DNA from 2 places in the Cupriavidus sp. WS genome. Region 1 is predicted to be linked to the other one. Evidence: riboswitches for the same ligand, from Rfam matches in the RefSeq annotation. Region 1 holds a riboswitch; the other holds the start of a gene.
What was found. A riboswitch is a leader RNA that binds a small molecule or an ion and turns the genes downstream of it on or off. The one in region 1 is predicted to bind cobalamin.

Region 2: another riboswitch for cobalamin. It lies ahead of K206_RS0120780 (TonB-dependent receptor domain-containing protein); the one in region 1 lies ahead of K206_RS0113585 (TonB-dependent siderophore receptor).

The regions. Positions count from the first base shown of each region.
Region 1 covers NZ_AQPL01000149.1:1,077-8,514, forward strand. The annotation lists gene K206_RS0113565 (DUF1272 domain-containing protein) at 1-229, opposite strand, end outside; gene K206_RS0113570 (GlxA family transcriptional regulator) at 362-1,321, shown strand; gene K206_RS0113575 (DUF2501 domain-containing protein) at 1,379-1,855, shown strand; gene K206_RS0113580 (methyl-accepting chemotaxis protein) at 1,883-3,436, opposite strand; cobalamin riboswitch at 3,725-3,982, shown strand; gene K206_RS0113585 (TonB-dependent siderophore receptor) at 4,102-6,351, shown strand; gene K206_RS0113590 (PepSY domain-containing protein) at 6,371-7,438, shown strand, end outside.
Region 2 covers NZ_AQPL01000257.1:1,996-9,433, forward strand. The annotation lists gene K206_RS0120750 (NTP transferase domain-containing protein) at 1-616, shown strand, start outside; gene K206_RS0120755 (SIMPL domain-containing protein) at 576-1,277, opposite strand; gene K206_RS0120760 (sulfite exporter TauE/SafE family protein) at 1,375-2,202, opposite strand; gene K206_RS0120765 (EVE domain-containing protein) at 2,326-2,820, opposite strand; RNA gene ssrS (6S RNA) at 3,137-3,348, opposite strand; gene K206_RS0120770 (cell division protein ZapA) at 3,657-3,998, opposite strand; gene K206_RS0120775 (hypothetical protein) at 3,995-4,318, opposite strand; cobalamin riboswitch at 4,538-4,784, shown strand; gene K206_RS0120780 (TonB-dependent receptor domain-containing protein) at 4,980-6,887, shown strand; gene K206_RS0120785 (iron ABC transporter permease) at 6,900-7,438, shown strand, end outside.

The DNA of each region.
Region 1 (7,438 bases):
TCTGCGTGCTGGCCGGGTCGTTGTCCAGGCAGTTGTTGTTGCGCCAGTTGCGCGCCGGCCGCACCGGCCGCGCCGTGAAGCCGCCGCCGCAGTTGGGGCATACGTTCTGCAGGAGGCCGTCCACGCACGCGGCGCAGAACGTGCATTCGTAGCTGCAGATGCGCGCGTCCGTCGCCGCCGGCGGCAGCGCCTTGTCGCAATGTTCGCAAGTGGGTCGCAGTTGTAGCATCATGTCTCCCATATCGACGTGGCCAGGTAATTTACATGACATGGTAGGAACAAGGCTGCCCGCCGGAAAGCCGGCAATCTGCCACGCTGCGTAAAAAACCTGCCATGCCATGCGACCTTCCTCCGAAACCCGATGAAACGGATCTACTTCGTGGTGCCGCCCAGCGTGCACGTGCTGGACCTGGCCGGGCCGCTGCAACTGTTCGGCGCGCTCGGCGAGCTGGGACTGGGCACGGTCGAGTGCATCTGCGCGGGGCCGGAGCGCGAGCTGCGCAGCTTCCAGGGGCTGGCGCTGAGCGCGCTGCGGCCCCTGCCGGCGAAGCTGGCGCGCGGCGACACCGTGATCGTGGCCGGCTGCAAGCTCGCGCCCGACGCCCCGCTCGCGCCCGGCAACCGCGTGCTCGTGCGCTGGCTGCAGGAGGTGGCGCGCCCGCGCCTGGGCGACATCACGCTGGCCAGCGTCTGCACCGGCGCGTGGCTGCTGGCCGCCGCCGGGCTGCTCGACGGGCGCCACTGCACCACGCACCACGACTACCTGGAGCGGCTGCAGCAGCGCTACCCCGCCGCGCGCGTGCTGGCCAACCGCCTGCTGGTCGACGACGGCGGGCTGGTCACATCGGCCGGCGTCACCGCCGGCATCGATCTCGCGCTGCACCTGATCGCGCGGGACTTCGGCGCGCCTGCGGCGATCCGCGTGGCGCGCGACAACGTGGTGCCGTTCCGGCGCCTGAGCCAGGACCCGGCGCTCGACGCGCAATTGCGCTACCGCGGCCACGACCACGCGGTGATCCACGCGGTGCAGGATTTCCTCACGGCCCGGCCGGACTACGCGCTGCCCTACGAGGCGCTGGCCGCCCGCTTCGCGCTGAGCTACCGTCAACTCGCGCGGCTGTTCCGGCAACAATGCGGCGTGACGCTCAAGCAGTACCAGCAGCAGTTGCGCATCGCGCTGGCGCGGCGGCTGCTCAGGGAAAGCGACTGGCCGGTGGAACAGGTGGCCGCGCGGTGCGGCTTCGCCAGCCCGCACGCATTCCGCGCGGCGTGGCGGCTCGAAGAGCCGGTGACGCCTTCCGCGTGGCGCGTCACACCCTGAATGCGGCGAGGCGCTATATTGGAAGCTCGCTTTTGATCCACCAGAAAGGAGCATCGCATGAAAGCCAGCTTTAGCCGCCTCGCCGCCGTATCGATCCTGACCGCCGCCCTGTTGCCGGCGGCGGCCCACGCGCAACTCGGCGACCTGCTCAAGGGCGCCACGCAAGGCAACGGCTCGGGCGGCGGCAGCGGCGGCCTGGGAGGGCTGGCCGGCAGCCTGGGCGGCGGGGGCGGCGGCATACCCTCGCTGCAATCGCTGAGCTCGGGCAGCACCGGCAACGTGGCCGGCGTGCTGGAGTTCTGCGTCAAGAACAACTACCTGGGCGGCGGCAGCGGCGCCGCCTCGGTCAAGGACAAGCTGCTGGGCAAGCTCGGCGGCGCGCCGGCGTCCGACCCCGGCTACAGCGAAGGCGCCAAGGGCATCCTCAGCAGCGCCGAGGGCGGCAAGCTCGACCTCAGCGGCGGCGGCCTCAAGGAGCAGATCACCAAGCAGGTCTGCGACAAGATCCTGGCACAGGGCAAGTCGCTGCTCTAGCCACCGCCGCCGCCATCGCGGCGCGCTTCAGGCCGCCAGGCGGAAGGCGGACACCGCCTGGTGCAGCGCGCCGGCCTGGTCTTCCAGCGAGGCCGCGGCCGCGCTGGCCTGCTCCACCAGCGCCGCGTTCTGCTGCGTCATCTGGTCCATCTGCGAGACCGCGCGGTTGACCTCCTCGATGCCGGTGCGCTGCTCGGCCGTGGCCGAGGCGATGCCGTCCATGATGGCGGTCACGCGGCCCACCGCGCTGACGATCTCGGCCATCGTCTGGCCGGCCTGCTCGACCAGCGCCGAGCCGCTGTCGACCTGCCCCGTCGATTCCACGATCAGGGTCTTGATCTCCTTGGCCGCGCTCGCGCTGCGCTGCGCGAGGTTGCGCACCTCGCCGGCCACCACGGCAAAGCCGCGGCCCTGCTCGCCGGCGCGCGCGGCTTCCACCGCGGCGTTGAGCGCCAGGATATTGGTCTGGAAGGCGATGCCGTCGATCACGCCGATGATGTCGTTGATCTTGCGCGAGCTGGCGGTGATGCCGCGCATCTTGTCCACCACCTCGCTCACCACGCTGCCGCCCTGCTGCGCGATCTGCGCGGCGTCGGCCACGTACTGGCTGGCCTCGGCGGCGTTGTCGGCGTTCTGGCGCACGGTGGCGGTGAGCTGCTCCATGCTGGCGGCGGTCTGTTGCAGCGAGGCGGCCTGCTGCTCGGTGCGGCCCGACAGGTCGGAGTTGCCGGCGGCGATCTGCTGCGCCGCGGCGCTGATGGAATCGGCCGCCTGCTGGATGCCCCCCACGGTGCCGGCGAGCTGGTCGCGCATATGGCCGATCGCGTACATCAGGCTGGCGCGGTCGTCCGGCGCGGTGCCGGCGCGCACGGTCAGGTCGCCGGAGGCCATGCGCAGGGCCAGCGCGGCCGCGTCGGCGGGCTCGCCGCCCACCGATTTCTGGATGCTGCGGATCACCAGCGTGGCCACGCCGGAGATCACGATGCCGAGCAGCACCAGCAGGCCGACCGACTGATACAGCGACGAGCGGAACTGGGCCTCCACGTCATCCATGTAGGTGCCCGCCACCAGATCCCAGTTCCACGGCTTGTAGCGCGCCACGTAGCCGATCTTGGGGCTGGGCTGGTCGCTGCCCGGCTTGGGCCACCAGTAGTCCAGGTGCCCGGCGCCCTCGGGCGAGGCGCCGCGCGCGGCGATCTCGACGTAGAGCGCCTTGCCCTTCGCGTCCTTGAAATCGATCATGTTCTTGCCGTTGAGCTTGGCGTTGATCGGGTGCATCACCAGCACCGAATCGGCGCCCACGATGGTGATGTAGCCATCCTTGCCGTAGCGCTGCGCGGCGATGCGGGCGGTGGCCTGGGCCTTGGCCTCGGCTTCGCTCATCTTGCCCTGGCGCGCCAGTTCCGCGTAGTCGCGCACCAGCGAGAGCGACATGTCGACCACGTTGGCCAGCTCGCCGCGGCGGTCGGCCATCTGCAACTGCCGGGTCTGGAAGGCGTGCATCACGGTCAGCAGCAGCAGGCCGAGCCAGGCCAGCACAAGGGGAATCCACAGCTTTTTTCGCAGGGTCAGGTGGTTCATGACGAGGTTCGCGTTATCGGGACGGGCACCGGCCGTGCAAAAGGCAGGCGGTGTTCCCCCGGATATCGGAGCACGCCCTGCCTTCTTTAGCGCCGCATGCGGTATTCCCGCGCGCGGTGCCGGAAACACCAAAAAGATGCCGGACGATGCCTCGCGATGACGACACGATTCATCATGTCGGCGCAATGCGCCGGCTTCGCGGCGCAGCCACGCCGGGTAAAAACTACCGCCCCGGATCACTTAAATCCCGTTACAATCCGCCTCGCACCCGCACTGCTTTTGCAACCGGGTTGCAAAAGGATCGAAGGTGCCCCGCCCGCGTTGCGCGGTCAGGGGTTAAACGGGAAACAGGTGCGCCGCCCCGCCGCGGCAAGTCCTGTGCTGCCCCCGCAACGGTCAGCAGGTAGAAAGGTGTCACGCCGCGCCCCACAAGCAGCGGCAGCCACTGCGCGCAACCACGCGCGGGAAGGCGGCACCCCGGACGCGCCCACCCGGCAGCGCATCCCCCTGCGAGCCCGGATACCGGCCTTGCGACCCATCACAGCGGCTGCGGACGGGCACCGCGCGTGAGGCCGCCGGGCTGCGCCCGGCGCCGGCGCGCGCGTCCGTGGCTGGTTCGTTCATTGCCGCGGGCGGGGTCGCCCGCGTCCAACGATGGAAAGTCCATGTCCGCGCGCCACCGCCTTGCCCGCCGCCTGCTGCCCGCCTCCGGCCGGCTCCGCTTCATCCCCATCCGCCGCACGCTGGCGCGCCAGTGCGCGCTGGCCCTGTCGCTGGGCGCCTTTGCCGGTGCCGGCGCGGACGCCGCCCGCGCCGCCGACGACATCGAGGCCGGCCGCCCGCCGGCGCGCCCGGCGCAGAAAGAGGCCGCGGCGCTGCCGCCGGTGGTGGTCAGCAGCGCCGCGCTGCCGCCGGGCCTGTCGCTGTCGGAACCCGCCAGCACCGGCAGCCGCCTGGGGCTGACGCCGCTCGAGACCCCGGCCAGCATCGAGGTGCTGTCCGGCGAGACCATCCGCGAGCGCGGCGACCAGAGCGTGAGCGACGCGGTGTCGCGCGCCACCGGCATCACCGCCGCCGGCGCGCCCGGCAACGGCGGCACGGCGCTTGCCGCGCGCGGCTTCTCGGGCCAGGGCTCGGTCATGCAGCTGTACGACGGCACGCGCCTGTACGTGGCGGCCGGCACCGTCACCTTCCCGTTCGATACGTGGTCGGTGGACCGCATCGAGGTGCTGCGCGGCGCGGCCTCCGTGATGTACGGCGAGGGCGCCATCGGCGGCGTGGTCAACGTGATCCCGAAAAAGCCGCTGCGCGGCCCCATCACCAACGAGCTGCAGCTCACCGGCGGCACGCAGCGCACCGCGCGCGCGGCCTTCGACAGCGGCGGCGCGGTCAACGAGAACCTGTCCTACCGCTTCAACGTCAACTACGGCCGCTCCGCCGGCTGGGTGGACCGCGGCGAATCGCGCGACGTGGACGTGTCCGCCGCGGTGCGGCTCGACGTCTCGCCGGCATTCAACCTCACGCTGTCCTACGACGACGGCGACCAGCACCCGATGCGCTACCTGGGCACGCCGCTGGTCAACGGCAGCCTGGATACCTCGCTGCGCACGAAGAACTACAACGTGGGCGACAGCACCATCACCTACCGCGACCGCTGGACCCGGCTGGCCGCCGAATGGCAGCCCAACGAGCGCGTGGCCGTGCGCAACCAGTTCTATTACCTCACCAGCCAGCGCCACTGGCGCGACTCGGAGTCCTACACCTACCTGCCCGCCACCGGGCAGGTGCGCCGCACCGACTACCTGGAGATCCTGCACGACCAGGAGCAGATCGGCGACCGCGCCGACCTGAAGGTCGACGGCCAGCTGTTCGGCCTGGCCAACACGGTCATGGCGGGCTTCGACGTCAACCGCATCAACTTCACCCACAGCAACAACTCGCCCTACGGCGGCGCCTCCACCGTCGGCGCGTACCAGTTCGACCCGGGCCAGTTCTTCAGCCCGCCGGGCGTGGTCACTTCGCCGCGCTACCGCACCCACACCACCCAGGCCGCCCTGTTCGGCGAGGACCGCCTCAAGCTCACGCGGCAATGGTCGGTGATCGGCGGCGTGCGCTTCGACCATGCCCAACTCGAGCGCGGCAACCTGCTGACCGGCGACGACTGGACCCGCACCTTCAACAACGCCACCTGGCGCGCGGGCACGGTCTACGAATTCACGCCATCGCTGTCGGTCTACGCGCAGTACGCCACCGCCACCGATCCGCTCGGCGCGCTGATCACCACCTCGGACGCGCAGAAGGACTTCCGGCTCGCCACCGGCCGGCAGATCGAGGCCGGCGTCAAGCAGGCGTTCTGGAACAGGCGCGGCGAATGGACCTTCGCCGCCTACCAGATCGTCAAGAAGAATCTGCTCACGCGCGACGCCGGCAACCCGGCGCTGTCGGTGCAGGTGGGCGAGCAGTCCTCGCGCGGGCTGGAGGCGTCGCTCAGCATCGAGCTGATGCGCGGCCTGCGCGTGGATGCCAACGGCACCGTGCTGCGCGCCCGCTACGACGACTTCGCCGAAAGCGTCAACGGCGCGCTGGTCTCGCGCAACGGCAACGTGCCGACCGGCGTGCCGCAGCAGGCCGCCAACCTATGGCTGACCTGGGCCTTCGCGCCGCAGTGGCAGGCGGGCGGCGGCCTGCGCTACGTGGGCCGGCGCTATACCGACAATGCCAACACCGCGGCCATGCCTTCGTACACGGTGGTGGATGCCGCGCTGCAGTGGCGCGTGTCGCGCCAGACCGCGCTGGCGCTGCGCGTCTACAACCTGTTCAACCGCGACTACGCCGAGACCTCCGGCAACAGCGGCGGACAGTGGCTGCTGGGCCGCCCGCGCGCGGCCGAGCTGTCGGCCAACTTCTATTTCTAGCCCGGCCGTGGCGCGCCCTTTGCTGTCCTGGCCGGAACGCTGCTGGCGCTGCGCGCGCCGCTGGCTCTACCTGGTGCACCGCTGGGCCGGGATCGCCGGCTGCCTGCTGATCGCCATGTGGTTCCTGTCCGGGCTGGTCATGATGTACGTGGCGTTCCCCGCGCTGACCGACAGCGAGCGCCACGCCGGCCTGCCGCCGCTGGACCTGCCGGCGGTGCGCGTCGCGCCCGCCGCGGCCCTGGCCGGCGCGGGGCTGGACCGCTTCCCGCGCAGCCTGCGCCTGGAGATGATGGGCGCGCTGCCGGTCTACCGCATGGTCGACTGGCGCGGCCAGCCGCATACGGTCTCGGCGCGCGACGGCACGCGCATCGAACAGGTGGACGCCGCCGCCGCGCGCGACATCGCCGCGCGCTTCGCCGGCACGCCCGGCGCGCGCTGGGCCGAGACCGCCGCGCGCGACCAGTGGACCGTGCCCAACGGCCTGAACGCCTGGCGCCCGCTGCACCGCATCGCGCTCGGCGACGCCGCCGGCACCGAGCTGTACGTGTCCGCGCGCACCGGTGAAGTCATGCGCGACACGAACCGCGCCGAGCGCTTCTGGAACTGGCTGGGCGCCGTGCCGCACTGGCTGTATTTCACACCGGTGCGCGCCGACCCGCCGCTGTGGCGCCAGGTGGTGCTGTGGACCTCCGGCGTGTGCGTCGCCGTGGCGGTGAGCGGCATCTGGATCGGCTGGCTGCGGCTGCGCGTGCGCCGCCGCTTCGCGCACGGCAGCGCGGGCGGCACCTCGCCCTACCACGGCTGGATGGCCTGGCACCACGTCGCCGGGCTCGGCGGCGCGCTGTTCCTGCTGGCGTGGCTGGCCAGCGGCTGGCTCTCGGTCAATCCCAACCAGTGGTTCCCCGCGCGCAACTTCGACCAGTCCGCGCTGGAGCGCTATGCGGGACAGACGCTGCCGCGCTTCCCCGAGCTCGACGGCGATGCGCTGGCCGCGCGGCTGGACGGCATGGCCGCGCCGCGCGAGATCCGCATGGTCTGGCAGGCGGGACTGCCGCTGCTGCTGGCGGCGGGCGCGGGCGGAGGCAGC
Region 2 (7,438 bases), on a different contig from region 1:
GGCCGCGGGCATGTCGTCGCGCATGGGCGGGCCGCACAAGCTGCTGCTGCCGCTGGACGGCGAGCCGGCGGTGCGGCGCACGGTGCGCGCGCTGCTGGCGGCGCGGCCGCGGGAGATCGTGGTGGTGACGGGGTACAAGGGCCGCGAGGTGATCGGCGCGCTCGACGGCCTGCCGGTCGCTTTCCAGCCGAACCCGCGCTACGAGGAGGGGCAGATGACTTCGGTGGCCGCCGGCGTGGCGGCGCTGCGCATGCCGTGCAGCGTGGTGCTGGTGTGCCTGGCCGATCAGGTCCTGCTGGAGGCGGCCGACTACCTGGAGCTGGTGCGCGCGTTCGCGGCGATGCCGCGCGGCGCGATCGTGGTGCCCATGTACGCGGGGCAGCGCGGCAACCCGGTGGCGTTCTCGGCGAGCTACGCCGCGGAGGTCGTGGCCGGGCACGTGAATCCGGGCTGCCGCAGGCTGATCGCCGAGCACCCGGACGAGGTCTTCGTCCACGAGGCCGGCCACGACCGCTTCACCACCGACATGGATACGCCGGAAGACTACGCGCGCATCGCCGCGCGCGTGGCGCGGCTCACTTCAGCATCTGCACCGAGCCGTTCACCGTCACCGTGACCTGGGCCTTGCCGCCCTCGACCGGCACTGGCGCCGCGTCCGACATCATGGCCTTGGCCGCGTACATGCGCGGCATCGGCTGCACCGCGCCGATCTCGCTGACCTGCACTTCGCGGATCGCGTAGCTGCTGTAGCCGAACAGCTTGGTGGTGGTGTCGGCCTTGGCGCGGAACGAGGCCACGGCCTGCTCGGCCAGCCTGGCCTCGGTGGCCTGGCGCGTTTCGCGCGAGAGCGAGAAGGCGATGTTCTGCACCTGCATCTGGCTGGCAAGCTGGCCGGCGAGCTTCGAGACCGCGGCGAAGTCGCGCGATTGCAGGATCACCTCGGCGCGTCCGCGCCAGGTGCTGATGCGGCCGTTGCGGTCGGTGGACGGGTTGATCGTGAAGCCGCCCGATTCCGCCTGCACGCCGGCCGTGCGCCGGGCCTGCGCGATGACCTGCTGCGCCTTGGCGGACAGCGCGGACGAGATCGCGCCGGGCTCGGCGCCTTCCTGCTCGGCGGCCAGGGTCAGGTGGACCACGTCGGTGGGCACGTCGGTGGCGGCCTGGGCCGACAGCGACAGCACGCCGGCGGGCGCGGGATCGCGGGCCGGGGCGCCGCCCTGGGCCGAGGCGATCATGGCGGTGGTGCCGAGCAGCGTGGCGGCAAGCAGTTTTTTCATGGTGTTCTCCCGTTTCTGGCAATGCGTATTCTGACGCACCCGCGGCGCGATCGTTCCACGATGCGGGATCGACCTTGTATCCACTTGTATCCGCCCGCTAGAGCGCCTGGAGCGCGAACGCGTGCCACGCCTTCCACAGCATGTAGGCCGACAGGCAGAACAGCAGGCAGGCGAAGACCTTCTTCAGTTGCGCCACGTCCAGGCGGTGCGCGGTGCGCGCGCCCAGCGGCGCGGTCAGCACGCTGGCCAGCGCGATCACCGCCAGCGCGGGCAGGTAGATGTAGCCGAGCGAGCCGGCCGGCAGTCCCGCCACGCCGAAGCCGCTCCACACGTAGCCGATCACGCTGGCCACCGCGATCGGGAAGCCGAGCGCGGCCGAGGTGGCCACGGCGTTGTGGATCGGCACGTTGCACCAGGTCATGAACGGCACCGAGACGAAGCCGCCGCCGGCGCCCACCAGGCTGGACAGGAAGCCGATCACGCCGCCCGCGCCGAGCATGCCCGGCGTGGCCGGCAGCTGGCGGTGCGGCGCGGGCTTGCGGTTGCGCAGCATCTGCCAGGCCGAGAAGCCGACGAACACCGAGAACAGCAGCGACAGCCAGCCGGTCTTGAGCGCGGCGAAGACCTTGCCGCCGCCGAGCAGGCCGCCGGCCAGGATGCCGGGCGCCAGCGCGAGCACCAGCTTCCAGCGCACCATGCCGTGCAGGTGGTGGGCGCGCACCGAGGACAGCGAGGTAAACAGGATGGTCGCCATCGAGGTGGCGATCGCCATGTGGACGATGGCCTCGTGCGGGAAATCCAGGTAGGTGAACAGCAGCGTGAGGAAGGGCACCATCAGCATGCCGCCGCCCACGCCGAGCAGGCCGGCGCAGAAGCCGGTAAAGGCGCCGAGCAGCAACAGCCCGGGAATCAGGGAGACATGCATGGAACGAGGCCGGCCTTGTGGATGTCGTTGGCGCCGATGCGCCGGGAAGGGCGGGCGCGCCGCGCGCCGCGCGGGGCAGCCGACCGGCCGATCAGCCGGTCAGCCGGTCAGCCGATCAAGCGGTCAGCCCATCAGCCGCGTGGTGATGAAGCGCCATTCGGCCGGCGTCACCGGCGTGATGGACAGGCGGTTGCCCCGCCGCAGCACCACCATGTCGGCCAGTTCCGCGTGCGCGCGCAGATCGGCCAGCGAGATCAGCGGGCCCTTGCCGACGTAGCGCACGTCGACCAGCACCCAGCGCGGCGCGTCGGGCCTGGAGGCGTCGTCGTAATACTCGCTCTCGGGATCGAACTGGGTGGGATCGGGGTAGGGCTGCGAGCCGACCTCGGCCAGGCCGGCGATGCCGGGCTGCGGGCACGACGAGTGATAGAACAGCACGCCGTCGCCGATGCGCATGGCGTCGCGCATGAAGTTGCGCGCCTGGTAGTTGCGCACGCCGGTCCAGGGCAGCGTGCCGCGCCTGGCGAGGTCGTCGATGCTGGCCTCGTTCGGCTCCGATTTCATCAGCCAGTACTGGCGGGCCCGGTCGGCGGCATTGGCTTGCGAGGAGCGGCTCATTGGCGGATTGGCTCACGGCGGAGTGGCGTTGGCGACAGCGCTATGGTGCAGCAAGCCCGGCCAAAAGAAAACCGTGTATGCCATCGTGCGGCAGTCGCGCAGCAGCCGTGCGCCAGCCGTGCGCGGCTCGCGCGGCCGGGTGCGCCGCGCGGGCGCGAAGCGTGAAAAATGCGAAAAACGCGAGGAAATGCGGGGAGGCGCGAGGAACCGGCAGGCATCGCCAGGGCCGCGCAAAAAGGGGCCGCGCAAAAAAACGAGCGCAAAAAAACGAGCGCAAAAAAAAGGCGGTGGTTTCAAACCACCGCCTTCTCTCGTTGGGGTCCCCGCCTCGGCCGCTGGATCGGCATCCTGAACCCAAGTGAGGTTCAGAGTGGCTGCGGAAGCCGCATTTTGGGTACATCACTGACTCAGGGAGTCCCGACTGCGAACTTTGAATCAAGCGACGCGCTCGCCCACACGGCATTGTCCCGCACCAACAAATGCTTATCGGTTCAAGGAATATGATCCTGACGAACCAGGCAGGGAAACTGTCAAACGTCTGACTTTGTTGCCGCAGGACCAATCGCTTCCGCAGGCTGTCAGACGTTTGCCGTTTCTAACTTGGATGGGATGAAAACGGCGGTCAGGCACGATAACCCGACCTTTGGTGTCGCGACTATGTGGCTTGGCGCGACTTGGCTCCACTATACACCGCCGGGCATTTCATACCAAGCCCGCCGTGCCGGGCCGTTACATTTTGCCGACGCGCGCGGCACCTCGGGCACATCGCGGTCATCGCGGCGTCACAACTGTGCCGTGCGGGGCACCGCGCCGCGGCCGGCCGCGCCCGGCCCCGTTCAGCCGCGGGAAATGGGCGCGCCGGTGCCGACGTGGGCGTACTGGCGCAGCGCCTCGTCGGCGCGCTCGTTGAGCTCGCGGATGCGCGCGCGCACGGCGTCCACCGGAATCGCGCCGTCTTCCTGCTGCTTGCGCTTGAGCGAGAGCAGGTCCGAGGCGATGCTGATGGCCGCCATCACCGCCACGCGCTCCACGCCCTTGGCGGAGACGCCGCTCTTGAGGCGGGTCATCTGGTCGTCTACCAGGGCCACCGCTTCCAGCAGCGCGGCTTCGTTGTCCGGCGCGATGGCGAAGCGGTAGGACTGGCCGGCGATGCTGACTTCGACTTGCTTGTTGCTCATGCGTTTTCTCCGGGTGCCTTGGTGAGGGCGCTGTCCGCGGCCTGCGCGGCGCCGTCGCCGAGCAGGTCGAGCTGGCGGGCGTCGCTGGCGGTGGGGAGCTTGTCGAGGATCGACTGGATGCGCAACTGCGCTTCCTCGATCTTGATATTGAGCAGCTCCCGGTCGGCGGCCATCGCCTCGCGGTCGCCGCGCAGCTGGCTGGCCTCGGCCTGCAGGCGTTCGATCTCCTCGCGCAGGCGCTGGTTCTCCGCTGCCAGGGTGTCGGCGTGATGCAGCACGCGCCCGATCTTGGCGGCGAGTTGTTCGAGTTCGGTGAGCATAGAGCCTGTCATATCCGGGTTTCGGGTTCTGGGATTCTAGCCCAAGCGCTCCGCGCGCAGCCGTGGAAAGCAGCCCGGTGTGACCGGGCCAGCGCGCCGAAGTTGCATGCAACGTCGCCCAACGGGCGCCGCGGCGGCATTTCCTGGCTGCTTCCATGCGTTTTCGCGCGGCCCGGGGCGGTGCGCGGGGCGTCATTGACGCTCGCGGTGAAACTGCCTACACTCGCGCACGTTCCAGGTGCTCGCAATCCTGTTCACTACAGGGTTGCAGTTCAACGGGAAACAGGGAGCCAGCCGCCGCCGCCAGGGCGCGTGCCGGGCCAACCTGTGCTGCCCCCGCAACGGTAAGCGACCGCGATCGGAAATATCGCAAGGCCGACCCATCAGCCACTGAACCGCAAGGTCCGGGAAGGCGGTCGGACTGGTGTCGCCAGCCCGGATACCGGCCTGAACGAGAGTGCGCCGCCTTCCGCAGGATGCGTGGCGCGCTTCGTCGCCAGACGGTCCGCGGGGGAACGGACCAGGCTGCTCTCTCCCTCTTCGCACCATGCGTTCATCGTCTTCCCGGCACCGCCGGCCGGCATCGCCGGCGCTTCGCCAGTCTGTTCCCGTTCTCGTTGCCGCGCGCGCGCGCCGGCCCCTGTCGGCCGGCCTGCTTGCCGTGCTCGCCGCCGGCGCGCACGGCCTGGCCCAGGCCCAGCCGGCGCCCGACAGCGAACCCGCGCCGCAGCCGGCCGCACAGCCTGTCGTCGCGCAACCGGTCGCACAACCCGCCGCGCAATCTGCCACGCAACCGGCCACGCAACCCGCCGCCACGCCGCTGGCCCCGGTGGTGGTGACGGCCACGCGCACCGCGCAGGCGCTGACCGAGGCGCTGCCGCACACCACCGTGGTCACGCAGCAGGACATCGTCAACTCGCAGGCGCCCGACCTGCGCACGCTGCTGCGCTCGCAGGCCGGCGTGGAATTCGCCGCCAACGGCGGCATGGGCGCCAACACCACGCTGTTCATGCGCGGCGCCAACGGCAACCAGACCCTGATCCTGATCGACGGCGTGCGCGTGTCGTCGGCCAGCAGCGGCACGGCGCAGCTGGCCAACATCCTGCCCGACCAGATCGACCACATCGAGGTGGTGCGCGGCAACGTGTCGGCGCTGTACGGCTCGGACGCCATCGGCGGCGTGGTGCAGATCTTCACCAAGACCGGCGCGGGCAAGCCGCCCGCGGCCAACGCGCAGATCGAGTACGGCAGCAACAACACGCGCCAGGCCACGGTGGGCTACGGCGGCCAGGTCGGCGACACCTCGTTCAACCTCACCGGCTCGATCTTCAAGACCGACGGCTTCTCCGCCGTCAACCCGCAGCAGCAGCCCAAGGCCAATCCCAACGACAACCCCTACGACAACAAGAGCGTGTCGGGCCAGGTCAAGCACCGCTTCACCAGCGACTGGGACGCGGGCGTCACGGCCTACTACTCCAAGAGCAAGCTGTCCTACGACAGCACCTCGGGCAAGCCCACCGACGTCTGGTGGATGGACAGCGAGCTCTACACCGTATCGGGTTTCGTCAACGGCAAGCTGGGCCGGGACTGGAGCACGCATTTCAAGGTGGCGCAGAGCGAGGACCGCAGCACCACGACCAGGAACGGCCTGTTCGACAGCCGCTTCAACACGCGCAACCGCCAGTACACCTGGCAGAACGAATACGCGCTGGCGCCCACGCACACGCTGCTGTTCGGCGCCGAGTACGCGCAGCAGGAGCTCGATTCGAGCTCCTACGCCACGCCGGTGCGCAATATCGCCTCGGTGTTCGCCGGCTACGACGGCCGCCTGGGCAAGCACCAGCTGCAGCTCAACGTGCGCAACGACCACTACTCGGACTTCGGCAGCCAGGCCAGCTACTTCGCCGGCTACGGCTACAACCTGACCGAGGCCTTCAAGCTGATCGCCAACGCCAGCAACGCCTTCCGCGCTCCCACCTTCAACGAGCTGTACTACCCCGGCTACGGCCAGCCCGGCATCCAGCCCGAGCGCGCCCGCTCGGTCGAGCTCGGCGCGCAGTACAGCACCGACGGCGCCGGCCTGCTGCGCGTGACCGCGTTCGAGACCCGCTACGACAACCTGATCGTCTCGGCGCTGCAGCCCAATGGCCTGTACCTGGCGCAGAATGTCGCCGAAGCCAAGGTGCAGGGCGTCGAGGCCTCGTGGCGCGCGCGCCTGCTGGGCACCGACGTGGGCGCCAGCGTGACCTTCCAGAACCCGCTCGACGAGCAGAACAACACCCAGCTGCTGCGCCGCGCGCGCCGCCACGCCGCCTTCGACGTGGGCCGCCAGTTCGGCGACTTCCGCCTCGGCGGCGAGTGGGTCATTTCGTCGGCGCGCCTGGACAGCGGCTCGCGCACGCTGGGCGGATACGGTATCGTCAACCTCAACGCCCGCTACAACATCGACAAGCAATGGTTCATCGCCGCCCGCGTGGAAAACCTGTTCGACAAGAACTACCAGCTCGCCTATCCCTACAACACGCAGGGGCGCGCCGGCTTTGTCACGCTGGGCTGGCGCCAGCGTTGACGGCGGCCTGAGATGCGCCGCGCGCTGGCCGTCTGGCTGATGCTCGCCGCCGCCGGCGCGGCGGTGTTCGTGCTGTCGCTGGCGGTGGGCAGCGTGCCGCTGAGCGCGGCGCAGGTGTGGCACGCGCTGGCCGGCGGCGGCGCCGACACCGCCGACACCGCCAGCGCCATCGTGCGCGAGCTGCGCCTGCCGCGCGCGGCCGCGGCCTTCGCCTGCGGCGGCCTGCTGGCGCTGACCGGCGCGCTGATGCAGGTGCTGCTGCGCAACCCGCTGGCCGAGCCCTACGTGCTGGGCGTCTCGGGCGGCGCGGCCACCGGCGCGCTCGGCGCCATGCTGATGATGTGGCCGCTGTGGACTGTGCAGGCCGGCGCCGCCGGCGGCGCGCTGTTCTCGATGCTGCTGGTGGCCACGCTGGCGCGGCGCGACCTGCTGCATCCGCAGGTGCAGGGCGGCCACCACGAGGCCGGCTCGCGCCTGCTGCTGACCGGCGTGATCCTGGCCGCGGGCTGGGGCGCGCTGATCACGCTGATTCTGAGCGTGGCGCCCGAGGC